DNA from 2 places in the Priestia sp. GS2 genome. Region 2 is predicted to be linked to the other one. Evidence: predicted binding sites of a transcription regulator. Region 2 holds the regulator's gene; the other holds the start of a gene.
The links. The regulator NrdR, encoded in region 2, represses ribonucleotide reductase genes. The targets are predictions, from matches to a motif close to AACACNATATATNGTGTT.
Positions count from the first base shown of each region.

Region 1: the regulator NrdR is predicted to act here: its motif matches at 1,927-1,944, upstream of V2145_RS02355 (vitamin B12-dependent ribonucleotide reductase).

Region 1 is NZ_JAZGJX010000001.1:449,898-457,487, forward strand. It holds gene gcvPB (aminomethyl-transferring glycine dehydrogenase subunit GcvPB) at 1-300, shown strand, start outside; gene V2145_RS02345 (rhodanese-like domain-containing protein) at 342-716, opposite strand; gene V2145_RS02350 (lipoate--protein ligase family protein) at 941-1,774, shown strand; gene V2145_RS02355 (vitamin B12-dependent ribonucleotide reductase) at 2,049-4,604, shown strand; gene mntR (transcriptional regulator MntR) at 4,826-5,257, shown strand; gene V2145_RS02365 (patatin-like phospholipase family protein) at 5,376-6,257, shown strand; gene V2145_RS02370 (SA1362 family protein) at 6,296-6,694, opposite strand; gene V2145_RS02375 (DUF1385 domain-containing protein) at 6,736-7,590, opposite strand, start outside.
Region 2 is NZ_JAZGJX010000001.1:186,123-193,712, forward strand. It holds gene mutM (DNA-formamidopyrimidine glycosylase) at 1-209, shown strand, start outside; gene ytaF (sporulation membrane protein YtaF) at 271-903, shown strand; gene coaE (dephospho-CoA kinase) at 925-1,521, shown strand; gene V2145_RS00975 (glyceraldehyde-3-phosphate dehydrogenase) at 1,676-2,707, shown strand; gene speD (adenosylmethionine decarboxylase) at 3,048-3,428, shown strand; gene V2145_RS00985 (cytosolic protein) at 3,601-3,984, shown strand; gene nrdR (transcriptional regulator NrdR) at 4,224-4,685, shown strand; gene V2145_RS00995 (replication initiation and membrane attachment family protein) at 4,749-6,176, shown strand; gene dnaI (primosomal protein DnaI) at 6,201-7,133, shown strand; gene V2145_RS01005 (putative sporulation protein YtxC) at 7,229-7,590, shown strand, end outside.

The DNA of each region.
Region 1 (7,590 bases), 260 kb from region 2:
CGCCAGAAAAAGCTCGGTGTTCGCACCTTGGATATTGCGAAGAGATTGCTTGATTTTGGGTATCATCCGCCGACAATTTACTTCCCTCTCATTGTGGAAGAGTGCATGATGATTGAGCCAACTGAAACTGAATCAAAAGAGACGCTGGATGCGTTTATTGATGCAATGATTCAAATTGCAAAAGAAGTGGAAGAAAAACCAGAAATCGTTCAAGAAGCACCTCATACGACAGTTGTTAAGCGATTGGATGAAACGCTCGCAGCAAGAAAGCCTGTACTTCGTTATCAAAAAGAAAATTAAAAAAACAGCCCCTTCATCTAAGAAGGGGCTGTTTTTATGAATTATTTCTTTGTCTTAATTTTACCGTTCCATGCTTTGAATCCGCCTTTTAGGTCATGAATTTCTTTCACACCATGCTTGCGTAAGAGTTGAGCAGCACGACCTGTTCGCATGCCACTTTGGCAATAAATATAAACAGGTTGATCAGTGCGAAACTCCTTTATACGCATACGGAACTGTGAAAGGGGAATATTTCTTGCGCCTAAAATATGTCCGTTTTCAAACTCATTTGGTTCGCGAATATCAACTAGCTGTGCTTTACGGTAACCGCTTCGGAATTCTTCCTCCGTTAACGTTTTCATAATGCGACGTTGGTAAAAAAACATTACGACAGAATAGATAATAATTGCCGCAAGTACAATGATTAGTGCCCACATGTTGTTTCTTCCTTTCTTCGACAAAATACATAACCTTATTATATAAGTGAATGAAATTAGAAGTAAAGGGAATCTTCCTGAAGTCAGGGTAGTTTTTACGAAAGAAAAGTAAAAAATTACTGCTTCACTTTTCTTTTCCTTCTGCTTATCTTTTGGTAGACTAAAAAACGGATTAAGTTTATTACATATGTAAATGTCTACTATACTAGTTAGGGATGAGAAAAATGAAGCAAAAATGGAGATTCATTGATTCAAAAGAACGTTCGCCATATTATAACATGGCACTTGATGAGGCGCTTTTAGAGTGGCATAGCACTGGTCAAATACCACCAACGATTCGATTTTACGGCTGGAATCCTCCAACATTATCAATTGGCTACTTTCAAAAAGCCGAAAAAGAAATTAACTTTGAACAAGTAGATGAATTAGGATTAGGGTTTGTACGTCGTCCAACAGGTGGTAGAGGCGTTTTGCACGACGAGGAGCTTACCTACAGCGTTATTGTATCGGAAAACTATCCAAATATGCCTAAGACGGTGACTGAGGCGTATCGCGTCATTTCTGAAGGATTATTAGAGGGGTTTCGCTCATTAGGGCTTGAAGCATACTTTGCAATTCCTCGAACGGAAGAAGAAAAGAATAGCTTAAAAAATCCACGTTCATCTGTTTGTTTTGATGCACCTTCATGGTATGAGCTTGTGGTAGAAGGACGTAAGATTGCCGGAAGCGCACAAACTCGTCAAAAAGGGGTTATCTTACAGCACGGTTCAATTTTATTAGAGATTGATGAAGATAAATTATTTAGCGTATTTAATTATCCAAATGATCGTGTGAAAGAGAGAATGCAGCGTGCGTTTCGTTCCAAAGCTGTTGCAATTAACGCTATTGCAGGTCGTAAAATTCAAATGGAAGAAGCTAAGGAAGCATTTTATAAAGGCTTTGCTAGCGCTTTAAATATTGACTTAGAACCTTATGAGTTAACAGAAGAAGAAGAGCGTTATGTAGAAGAATTGGCACAAAAGAAGTATGCTTCTGATGAATGGAATTTTAGAAGATAATGACTGCGTGGGAGTACCGGATTTAATCTGTACTCCTGCAGGTTTTATTCAACTGACGAAAGTAATTGATGTAAAAGTCAAATACTTTTTTTAATGTAAAAAAAATATTTCTCTTGACACCTGTCTATATGTGGGTGCTTGGTTTTTGGTTGAATACTACATGTTGAATTTGTCCAATTCGTGTGGTAAGTTATTGATAGTTGAAATTTTATTTTTTCCAAAATGAGGTAAATGATTGGTAAAATAGAGCACGATTGGTAAGGGAGTTGTCAGAATGACTGTTATAGTTAATCAAAAAGTAAATATGAATATTGAAAAGCTCAATCAAGATATTGAACGCTTTCCGCAAGTACACCCAATTACACCCGATATGAAAATTACTCATAAAGGTGTATCTCGACTCGTAATGTTAGACCGCTATGCGTTTAAAGATACGGAAAAACTTACGTTATCAAAAGGAGACTTTGTTGTTTTAACCGTAAAGGAAGATCCGAAGTTTCCAGCTCGAGGACTTGGCTATGTGGAAAGCATTAATTTTGACCAAAAGATGGCAGTCGTAAAGGTTGAAGATGAATTTCGCGGAGCTTTAGCGCCTGAAGAAGCAGAAAGTGGACTTATTACTCGTTCATTAGACGTAATTGAAAAACCACTGGAAATCTTCTACGAGCAAATTGCAAAACGTAACGCTACTGGGTTAGCTTCCGCTGAACAAACGGAAGAGAAGCGAAACGAATGGTTTGAAAAATTCTATCAAGAGCTTGTTCAAATGAACTTTGTACCAGCTGGACGCGTTCTGTACGGAGCGGGAGCTGAAACGGATGTTACATACTTTAACTGCTATGTAATGCCATATGTAAAAGATTCTCGCGAAGGAATTTCTGAACACCGTAAGCAAGTTATGGAAATCATGAGCCGAGGTGGAGGAGTTGGAACAAATGGTTCAACTCTGCGTCCACGCAACACGCTAGCGCGTGGTGTAAACGGTAAATCATCAGGTTCTGTCTCTTGGTTAGACGATATTGCGAAACTTACGCACCTTGTAGAGCAAGGCGGTTCTCGTCGCGGTGCTCAAATGATTATGTTAGCGGATTGGCATCCAGATATTGTTGAGTTTATTATCTCTAAAATGCAAAATCCACGCATTTTACGATTCTTAATTGAAAACACAAATGATGAAATGATTAAAAAACATGCCCAAGATAAGCTGAAATTTACGCCGCTTACGGAATCTGAAAAGGACATGTACCAAGGAATTATCAATTATAAGCAAATTCCAGGTCTTGGTGGATTCAGCGAGAAAATTATTGCAGATGCTGAAGAAAAGCTACAAACTGGTGGAACGTATAGCGTTCATAATTCTGAATTCTTAACAGGAGCAAACATTTCTGTTTGTTTAACAAAAGAGTTTATGGATGCAGTTGAAAACGATAGTGAATACGATCTTCGCTTCCCAGATGTAGAAAGCTATTCGAAAGAAGAAATGGCACACTACAACGAAAGCTGGCATGAGGTAGGAGATGTTCGCGAGTGGGAAAAACAAGGTAATAAGGTTCGTACGTATCGTAAAATTCGTGCAAAAGAGCTTTGGAACTTAGTTAACATTTGTGCAACGTACTCCGCAGAACCAGGTATCTTCTTCTTTGATAATGCGAACGACATGACAAATGCACAAGCATACGGTCAGCATGTTGTAGCGACAAATCCATGTGGAGAACAACCACTTGCACCGTTTTCAGTTTGTAATTTAGCCGCTGTAAATTTAGCGCAAATGGCAGATAAAGAGACAAAAACAGTGAACTTTGAAAAACTTCGTCAAACGGTTGAAACGGGTGTGCGCATGCAGGATAACGTTATTGATGCAACGCCTTACTTCTTAGAAGAAAACCAAAAGCAAGCTCTTGGTGAGCGTCGTGTAGGTCTTGGTGTAATGGGGCTTCATGATTTACTTATCTACTGTGAAACAGAGTACGGTTCTGAAAAAGGAAATGAACTTGTTGATCAAGTATTTGAAACAATTGCAACAACAGCATACCGTGCATCTGTAGAGCTTGGAAAAGAAAAAGGAAGCTTCCCATTCTTAATTGGTGATTCAGAAGAGGAAACAGCTCGTTTACGTGAAGCTTTCACTAACACAGGGTTTATGAAAAAAATGCCGGAAGATATTCGAGAAAGCATCAAAGAGCACGGTATTCGTAACTCACACTTACTAACTGTAGCACCGACTGGTAGCACAGGAACAATGGTTGGCGTATCAACAGGTCTTGAACCATACTTCTCATTCTCTTACTTCCGAAGCGGTCGCTTAGGGAAATTTATTGAAGTAAAAGCAGATATCGTTCAAGAATATTTAGACCAACATCCAGAAGCGGATCCAAATAACCTTCCTGAATGGTTTATTTCAGCAATGGAATTGGCTCCAGAAGCTCATGCTGATGTTCAGTGTGTTATTCAGCGTTGGATTGATAGTTCAATTAGTAAAACAGTAAACGCACCTCGTGGCTATACAGTTGAACAAGTTCAAAAAGTGTACGAGCGTTTATATAAAGGCGGAGCAAAAGGTGGTACAGTTTATGTAGACGGTAGCCGTGATGCTCAGGTATTAACGCTAAAAGCAGAAGAAAACACATTTGATGAAGAAGTAAAAGAAAGAAAAGCAGAAAAGCCACACGTTGTATTAGTAGATACAATCAACGAAGTAGGATCAACAGACGTAACGATTGGTTCTGAAGTTGGAAATACGTGTCCGGTTTGTCGCCAAGGAACAGTTGAAGAAATGGGTGGCTGCAACACATGTACAAATTGTGGTGCCCAGTTAAAGTGTGGTTTATAAGAAAGTCATAAAAAGGCTGACAATGTGTCAGCCTTTTTATATGTTGAAGTAAATGCATACTAGATTTTCTTGTATTTGCTTATACTATATAGTATGATTTTACATGAATGTCTTTTGTAGTATCGTTAGTTTTTAACTTTTTGAGCAATAGATTACTAAAAGTTTATAGAAGCGTGTTTCGGTAGTTTATACATAATAATTATTTTATTGGGGGAGATTTCATGCCTACGCCAAGTATGGAAGACTATATTGAACAAATATATATGCTGATTGAAGATAAAGGATATGCTAGGGTTTCGGATATCGCTGATGCTTTAACAGTTCATCCCTCATCAGTCACAAAAATGGTGCAGAAGCTTGATAAAGATGAATATTTAATCTATGAAAAATACCGTGGTCTTGTTTTAACTCCAAAAGGACAAAAGATTGGTAAACGCCTTGTTTATCGTCATGAGCTATTGGAGCAGCTGCTGCGTATTATCGGCGTAGATGAAGAGAATATTTATGAAGATGTTGAAGGTATTGAACACCATCTAAGCTGGAACTCAATTGACAGAATCGGTGATCTAGTACAATACTTTGAGGAAGATCCAGAGCGTGTGCAAGGCTTGCGAAGCGTCCAAAGGAAAAATGAAGAAGAGCAACAGTTATAATGCATATTGGAAAAGTCGTTCTAATTTAGATTAGAGCGGCTCTTTTTATTTTTAGCATAATTTAATGCGAGAGGTACTAAAGTGTAGATAGGAGGCAGACTGAAGGAGTTGAGAACTTCTGTATATTGATGGTGTTTTTTCAGGTGGTGGGCTTAAAGGTTTCGCGCTACTTGGAGCCTTGCAAGCTTTAGAAGAGCGAGATTTTATTTTCAGGCGCCTAGCGGGTACAAGTGCTGGTTCGATTGTATGCGCCCTTATTGTAGCGGGTTATACAAGTGAGGAAATGATGGAAATGATGGATGAAATGAACGTGAAGTCTTTACTAGATCAACGTGTTTCTTTTTTGCCGTCTGCTCTTACAAAATGGCTTCTTCTCTATTGGAACTTAGGCTTATATAAAGGTGAAAAGTTAGAAAAATGGATAGCTAGCAAGTTAAAAGCAAGAGGGATTGTTACATTTGGTGATTTGCCAGTCGGATCATTACGAATCATTGCTTCTGATTTAACAAATAGCCAGCTAGTAGTATTACCTGATGATTTGCCTAAATATGGAATAGATCCAAAGAAATTTCCCGTAGCAAAAGCGGTACGGATGAGCTGTAGTATTCCCTACTTCTTTGAACCAGTTAGGCTGCGGACAAATCCCGTAAGCCTTATTGTTGACGGTGGGGTATTAAGTAATTTTCCCATTTTTTTATTTGATGATGATCAAAAACGTAAACAGAGGCCTGTGTTGGGTATTAAACTTAGTCCTCGTGAAAAAGAAGAAGATAAAAAAAATATAAAAAATGCAATCGCGATGTTTTCAGCTTTATTTGATACAATGAAAGACGCACATGATGCAAGGCATATATCAAAACGTCACGAACGAAATATCATCTTTTTACCAGTTAGTGAAGTGTTGGCTACGGAATTTTCTTTATCAGAAGAACAGAAGCACCAGCTTTTTCACTATGGAAAGAATAAAGCAGAGCTGTTTTTAAAAAAGTGGTGCTATTAAATAGAAAAAACTGCGTCTTTGTAAGGCGCAGTTTTTCATTAAAAGAAGGCACGATTTTTCTTTTTTCCTTTTTTGCCTTCAATGACTGTTAAATGTGTATTGCTTTTCTTTTTCTTTAACGGTTTGTTAACTTTAGCAGATGGACGTTTTTGGACGTTGCGATAAGCGTTCATATCCACTTTATTACCGCTTCGTTCTTTTTCTTTTTGACGTATTTTTGATTGTTTCACAGCTCGATGGTATCCTTTGTCTTGCCCTTTTGTTTGAGCAGGGCGGATAATAAATCGATAAACTAAGTAAAACAAAATGATAAATAAAAAGATATAGCCTGCTTGACGCAATAGGCTTGTTGGATTTGTTGCAAGAGTGTAAATAAATCCAATGATCCCTAAAGCAATTAATGAATTAACAAGTGGTTTAACGAATGGACGTCTCATTTTGTTCACCTCCTAAAATGATAAAAGAAAGCAAAACAGTCTTAACTTACTTGTTCGCCACCGGGTACAGACCTCCCTTCGTTTTCAATGCGTAAAAGCTCTTGAAATGAAGAGATTGCAACTTCGACTTGGTCATCTTTAGGTTCCTTTGTAGTAAGGAGCTGTAACCATAATCCTGGGTAACCTAAGAAGCGTAAAACAGGTACATGGCGAACCTTATTGGTTAATTGTAGTACTTCAAAAGACAGCCCCAACACGACTGGAATTAATGCAAGTCGGTTTACAACTCTAAGCCAAAGCGGGTCCGTAGGGACGAGTAGGTAAACAAACATTCCAACAACAACTGTAAATAGAATGAAACTACTTCCGCAGCGATAGTGAAGGCGAGACTGAGCTTGAACTGATTCTACCGTAAGCTCCTGGTTGTTTTCATATGCATTAATGACTTTGTGTTCTGCTCCGTGGTATTGAAAGACGCGTTTAATAAGCGGAGTTTGTGAAATCGCGTAAATATAAGCGAGCAATAATAAAAGCTTAAAGAAGCTTTCAATAACTACTTGTGCTAAATCAGAAGCGAAAATAGGACGAGTCAAATTTGCCAAAAACACCGGAATTAGGGTGAAAAGCACTTTTCCAAATAGAAAAGAAAGTACACCAATTGTTGCAACACCCAATATTAAGGATAGTTTTGATTCTTTTTTTTCTTCTTTAATTACATCATCTTCGTTAGGATGCACATCGTAACGTTCAGATGAAAAATTTAAATGTTGTGTACCGTTTGCACTTGCTTCAATAATTGCTGCAATTCCTCTTAAAAACGGAATTTTTTTCAACGCTGTTAGTACACGATTTGATCTCCGAGGAGATTGAAAATACTCAATAGATTGATCTTTACG
Region 2 (7,590 bases):
CAACTCTACAGGAAGCGGTTGAAAAAGGCGGAAGCACCATTCGGTCCTACGTAAACACTCAAGGAGAGATGGGAATGTTTCAGCTTCAGCTTTATGTTTATGGGAAAAAAGACCAACCTTGTGCTATATGTGGCACCCCGATTAGAAAATATGTAGTAGCGGGAAGAGGTACGCATATTTGTCCAAGTTGCCAGAAGCTTGAAGAATAATAACAATGGATGGGCTCCTTTCATATACTTTAGATAGATGAAATGGAAGGAGCTCTTTAAGATGATTTCACTTTCTTTAATACTAGTAGCTTTTGCAGTAAGCCTAGATAGCTTCAGCGTAGGATTAACATACGGATTGAGAAAACTTAAAATTCCGTTTAAATCAATTTTAATCATTGCATGTTGTTCCGCGTTTACATTAACTCTTGCAATGTTTGTCGGTAAAATGATTACTCACTTATTTTCTCCGGCTGCGCTTGACACCATTGGTGGTATTATCTTTGTATTGTTGGGCATGTGGATTTTGTATCAATTTTTTCGTCCTGAAGATGAGGAAACAGCAAAGTTGGAAGAAAAGATTATTTTTAAAGTGGAAATAAAATCTATTGGGTTGGTTATTAACATTTTGAAAAAGCCGACGACAGCAGATTTAGATAAATCCGGCTCTATTACGGGAGTTGAAGCGTTAATTTTAGGTATTGCGTTATCGTTGGATGCATTTGGAGCTGGAATAGCAGCAGCTTTATTAGGCTATTCTCCAATTATATTGGCCATTGCCGTAGCAGCAATGAGTTTTATTTTTCTTACATTAGGAATTCAAATTGGAAAATGGTTTTCTAAATTAGCTTGGATGAGGATGTTTTCATTTGTACCAGGTGTTGTATTGATTTTAATGGGGATATTTAGATTATAAGAATTAAAAAGGGAGAACATTATGACGATTGTTGTTGGTTTAACGGGTGGAATTGCTAGTGGAAAAAGTACGGTTGCAGCCATATTCCGTGAAATGAGTATACCGGTTATTGATGCTGATCAAATTGCAAAAGAAGTCGTTCAGAACGGTAGAGCGGCTTATAGTAAAATTGTTGAGACGTTTGGAAAAGGCATTTTACAAGAAGATTTAGAAATTAATCGTGCTGCTCTTGGTCAGATTATCTTTCATAATGAACAGGAACGTCAAAAGCTAAATTCAATTGTACACCCGGAAGTTCGAAAGGAAATGTTAAAGCAAAAAGAGCAGCTGATTGCTGAGCAATATCAGCTAGTTGTGTTGGATATTCCGCTTTTGTTTGAAAGCAAATTAACGTATCTGGTAGACCAAGTTGTTGTTGTCCATGTAAATGAACTTGTGCAGCTTGAGCGACTACAGAAGCGAAATAACCTTTCTAAAGAAGATGCATTAGCAAGAATTAAGTCTCAGCTGCCTTTAACTGAAAAGGCAAAGATGGCAGATTTTATAGTTAATAATAATGGAAGTATAGCTGAAACAAAAGAACAAGTGATAAAACTTGTATCAAAATTAACAAATTGAGCTGGAGAGAAGTCATTCTTTCCAGCTTTTTTTAATATATGTAGAATAAGACAATAAAATAATGTGCAATAATTCTTCATTTTAAAATTATTTATGTTATACTATTTTGTATAAAAGGTTAAATAGTATAACATATTTGTTAGGGGGAACAGCCATGAAAGCACGAATTGCAATTAATGGTTTTGGGAGAATTGGAAGAATGGTTTTTCGAACAGCAATTGAAGAGGAGAAGTTAGATATTGTTGCAATTAATGCAAGCTATCCTGCAGAAACATTAGCACATTTAATTAAATATGACTCTATTCATGGTCCATTTAATGGAGAAGTTATTTGTGAAACAGATGCGTTGATTGTAAATGGTAAAAGAATTCAACTGCTTGACTCGCGAGACCCACTCTTATTACCGTGGAAACAGTTGCAAATTGATCTAGTGATTGAAGCAACTGGGAAATTTAACTCTAGAGAAAAAGCACAGTTACATATTGAGGCTGGTGCTCAAAAAGTTGTCTTAACAGCACCTGGTAAAGATGAAGATGTCACGATTGTAATGGGGGTAAATGAAAAGGTATTGGATGTGCATAAGCACCATATTATCTCAAATGCATCTTGTACGACAAACTGCCTAGCGCCTGTTGTGAAAGTATTAGACGAAGCTTTCACCATTGAGAACGGATTGATGACAACAGTTCACGCATATACGAATGATCAAAAAAATATTGATAATCCACATAAAGATTTGCGACGCGCGCGCGCATGCGGTCAGTCCATTATCCCTACAACAACTGGGGCTGCCAAAGCATTATCGCTGGTGCTTCCTCATCTCAGTGGGAAATTACATGGTATGGCGCTGCGGGTTCCAACGCCAAATGTCTCGCTTGTCGACCTTGTTGTCGATGTTAGGAAAGCGGTAACAAAAGAAGCGGTGAATGAAATGTTTATTCAATCGGCAGAGGGTCCCTTACAAGGCATATTGGCATTTACAACAGAACCATTAGTATCAATTGATTTCAATACAAACCCTCATTCAGCAATCATTGACGGCTTATCAACGATGGTCATGGATGAACATAAAATTAAAGTATTAGCGTGGTACGATAATGAATGGGGATACTCACAAAGAGTAGTCGATTTGGTGAAATATATTACAGCAGAAATGATTCAAAATTCAAAGCTAAAAGTTGGATAAAAAAGCGAGGCAATCATGCCTCGCTTTTTGTGTTTGAATTCATTGTTTGTTCTAATTAAGATAGGGAACTAATAAATGAGAGGTCTTAAGAAAGCGGTGGGGCAGAGAATAAATTGTGTTTAGCTACAGATTGTAAATTTAAATAAAATCACGTGTTGCAAAATAAGTCTAAACAAAGTATACTATGTTTCGTGAACTTCTTGTGTACCTTTCGGTTATGTATCTACTTAAAGGGTTAGGACCTCTCTGGACTAACTTTCCCCCGTGGTAGTTAACATGCTATATGGCGAAAGAATTTCATATTTAACGATTAAAAATTGTTAAAGGGGGAAATATCATTATGGAAACAATGGGTCGTCACGTTATCTCAGAATTATGGGGTTGTGATTTCGATAAGTTGAATGATATGGATTATATTGAAAAAACGTTTGTAGATGCAGCATTAAAGACTGGAGCGGAAGTTCGTGAGGTTGCTTTTCATAAGTTTGCACCTCAGGGTGTAAGTGGGGTTGTTATTATCTCAGAATCACACTTAACTATTCACAGCTTTCCAGAGCATGGATATGCAAGTATCGATGTATACACATGTGGAGACTTAGATCCAACAATCGCTGCTGACTATATTGCAGATGAACTAAATGCTCAAACACGTGAGACAATTGAAGTGCCACGTGGAATGGGTCCTGTACAAGTAAAGCAAACGAAAGCAAATGTACTTTAATAGTATAAAACAAAGCTAAGACAATTAGGGACTGCTCTATAAATTGGACTCGCCATTTATAGACAGTCCTTTTTAGATACAAAAATATCGTTTATCCATTATAATAAAGAAAGTAGCTAGTATATTTTTAATAGCTATAGCGATTATTTTGATAAAAAGGAGTCTATACAACATGGGGATTATTCAAAAAGTAAAGTCAGTTTTTTCGAATCATTCTGAAACTAGAGACCACCACGAGAATCCAAAGTTACAAACACATTACTATAAATCAACAGCCTCTCAAACATTTACTCAGGTGCAAAATTTATTGAAGAATATGAATGGAGTAGAGATTTTAGCTGCTTATGAAGAGCGTGGAGAGATTAGTTTAAACGTATCTAAGGGGCGAAAAGCATTTGTTGTTATTACGATTATTTCATTACGACCTTTTGAAACCGCTATCGATTTTTCGGTTACAACGGAATCAAAAGTGATGCCATTCGATTTTGGGTATAGTAAAGAATTAATCATCTTTTTTTATAAGCATTTTGATCAGCATTTGATTGCTATTAAGTAAGGGAAATAAAGTATATTGAATAAATAAAGCTGTATAACGCCTTTATCTATTGGAAAACAAATGTTTTAGGAAATAAAATTTCAGAATTCATTCTCCTTCACTTGTATTCAAGCTTTGTTTTCTATAATATGAAAAGAAAGTGAATTTTTATTTTAAATTTCTAACATACATAGGCAGTCAGTTCGTACAAGCTGCTTAGTTTATACAAATATAAAAGGTTATTTATTGGAGTTGAGAAGATGAAATGTCCTTCCTGTCAGTATAATGGAACGAGAGTGTTAGACTCACGGCCTGTTGAAGAAGGTCGTTCAATTCGCAGGCGACGTGAATGCGAAAATTGTCACTACCGTTATACAACATTTGAAAAAGTAGAAGAGCCACCTTTAATCGTAGTGAAAAAAGACGGAGCGCGTGAAGAATTTAGTAAAGAGAAGATTTTACGCGGTTTGATTAAGGCATGTGAAAAAAGACAAGTTAGCTTGAAACAACTTGAAGATACTGTACATGATATTGAATCTGAACTGCGTAGTCAAGGTGCATCAGAAGTTCAGTCGGACGTTGTTGGGGAAATGGTAATGGAAAGGCTAGCTGCTATTGATGAAGTATCGTATGTACGCTTTGCCTCTGTTTATCGTCAATTTAAAGACATTAATGTCTTTATTGATGAACTAAAAGAGTTAATTAAGAAAGAAAAACTATAAAAGAGCTATTAAAGAGATTTTTTAGCTCTTTTTTGCTATTTTAGAATTGGGTAGGTAATGATGATGAATGAGCAACATTGGAAAGAAATTATTCCAGTTGACCGTTATGTTGTGAGAACGAGCGGCGTTATTCAAGAATATGATCGAAAAGTGTTAACAACTCTCTATCAACCGTTAATTGGAACCGTGTGCTATGGCTTATATATGACGTTATGGAGTGAACTAGAGCAAGGGCGCTTGTGGGGAGCAGAAGTAACGCATCATCATCTAATGGCCGTTATGCAAATGAACTTAAAATCCATTTATCAAGAGCGATTAAAGCTTGAGGGAATTGGCTTATTAAAAACCTATATGAAAGAAGATGACGGGGGAAGAGTTTATATTTATGAGTTAATTCCTCCATTAACACCACAACAGTTCTTTGATGATGGTGTTTTAAATGTCTACTTATACAATCGATTAGGGAAAAATGTATTTCAAAAAATTAGACGATACTTTATGGACCCAGCTGTTGACCAGATGGAATTTAAAGACGTTACTCGGTCATTTAACGATGTCTATAAGTCAGTACAAACGACAGAGCTCACGTCAAGTTTACAACGAGAGAATCAAGATGTCTTCATACCAAGTAAAGATTTAGACTATGTTGATAACTCCAAAAGAGCGAATATAACGATTAGGGATGCAGGGTTTGATTTTGATTTATTTCTGGCAGGTTTAACCGAGTCCATGATTTCTAAAAAAGCCATTACAATCAAAGTAAGGTCAGCAATTGAAAAGCTGGCGTTTTTATATCAAATCGATGCTTTGCAAATGAAGAATGTTGTCTTGGACGCGCTTAATGAAAATGATCAAGTAGATATTGAAATGCTTCGAAAAGCTGCTAGAAACCATTATCAGTTTGAAAATGGTGAAGCACTGCCTAACTTAAGTGAACAAGTTCAGCCGCCGTTATTACGAACAATGGAACATAAAGAGCCTATTTCTCAAGAGGAGAAGTTAATTAAGCAGTTAGAAGTGACGTCGCCAAAGCAGCTACTGACAGACTTGTCCGGTGGAGCAACGCCTTCTAAAGCAGATTTACAAATGGTTGAAGACGTTATGTTTCATCAAAATCTTTCTCCTGGTGTTGCTAACGTACTTATTTATTATGTCATGCTAAGAACAGATATGAAGTTATCGAAAGCATATGTGGATAAAATTGCGGGGCACTGGGCTCGTAAAAAGGTAAAAACAGTGGAAGAAGCGATGATTATTGCGAAGAATGAGCATAAGGAATACCAAAATTGGGCTGAGTCTAAGCAAGCAACGACGAAGAAAAAACGAACGGTTCGTAAAGAGCTGGTCCCAGACTGGTTGAAAGAAGAGTCGGAAGAGGAAAAGAAACCTCAAAGCCAAAAAGAAGATTTAGATTTTGAAGAAGAAAAGCGGAAACTTGAAGAAGAATTAAAGCAGCTTGATTTGGACTTAAAGAAGAATCGTGAGGATTAATGAATGGAAAGGAGAGGTAATGGGATGAAGTCAATCAATGATTCACTAAACAAATTAGCGAATAATCAAGGTTTTAAGGAACGATTTGAAACGTTAAAATCAGAAGTACTTTCTGATCGTAATGTCCAAGATTTTTTAAGGAAGAATCGGGATCAATTGGATGAAGGTATTGTAGAACGTGGTCTTATTAAGATGCATGAGTTTAAAGGGCAGAGCAAAGAGTGTCAAGACTGTCCATCTTTACAAAGCTGCGTTAATATGATTAAAGGCTATCATCCAAAGCTTTCCATTGATGGTAAGAATATTGATGTAACTTATGAGCGCTGTCCTAGAAAAGTAACTGAAGATGAACGCAAAGAGCAAGAGTCATTTATTCAGTGTCTTTATGTACCGAAAGATATTTTGAGCGCTTCCATGTCAGAGATTGAAATTGAGCAAGGCCGGCTTGAAGCTATTAAGTTAGTGCGAGATTTTGTCAGGGAGTATGAACCTAATAAAAAGATGAAAGCTCTTTATCTACATGGGTCTTTCGGTGTTGGGAAAACCTACTTTTTAGGTGCGATTGCTAATGCCTTAGCTGAAAAGAAAGTGAAATCAACCATTGTATATGTTCCTGAGTTCTTGCGAGAGCTTAAAGGATCTTTTCAAGATAAAACTTTTAACGAGAAGATAGAATACGTTAAAAAAGTGCCCGTCTTAATGTTAGATGACTTGGGCGCAGAATCTGTAACGAGCTGGATGCGAGACGATGTGCTGGGCACTATCCTTCAATTCCGAATGCTGGAAAATCTACCGACTTTTTTTACGTCAAATCTAAATTTTCAGCAGATGAAGCACCATTTAACGTATACACAAAAAGGTGAAGAGGAAGAGTTGAAAGCCGCGCGGATTATGGAACGAATCAAGACGTTAGCCACTCCTGTAAAGGTGGAAGGTGAAAATAAACGTAATAAATGAGCAGTTCTTTTACATTTCATGTAAGGACTTGCTCATTTTTTTTCATGTTGCCCCATATATATAAATAAAGCGTGTCCAAAAGGGGGCTAACATTAGTGAGAATTTTCTTTAAGTATGAGAAAGAAGCAATTGGTATTTACAGGTCTCTATGCGCGAAACGAAGCGCTTTATCATATGCTCCGCAATGCTTTAAACTTGTGAACAGTCAGCTTCTAGTAATTGACGTGACATATAATCGAGACGAAATTGTACACGATATGCTAATCCCAGTATTGACAGATTTTATATTAGGGCAGAAAGAAGAGTCCATTTTAAGTGAGATTTTGACACAGAAATTTTTTTATACAGATTCACAAGAGCTACAGCTTATTATAGACATGGTCTATCATATTGTAGAGGGTGAGAAAGAGGATGTACCAAAACAGGATTTTTCAATGCCGAAAGAGCTATTAATTAG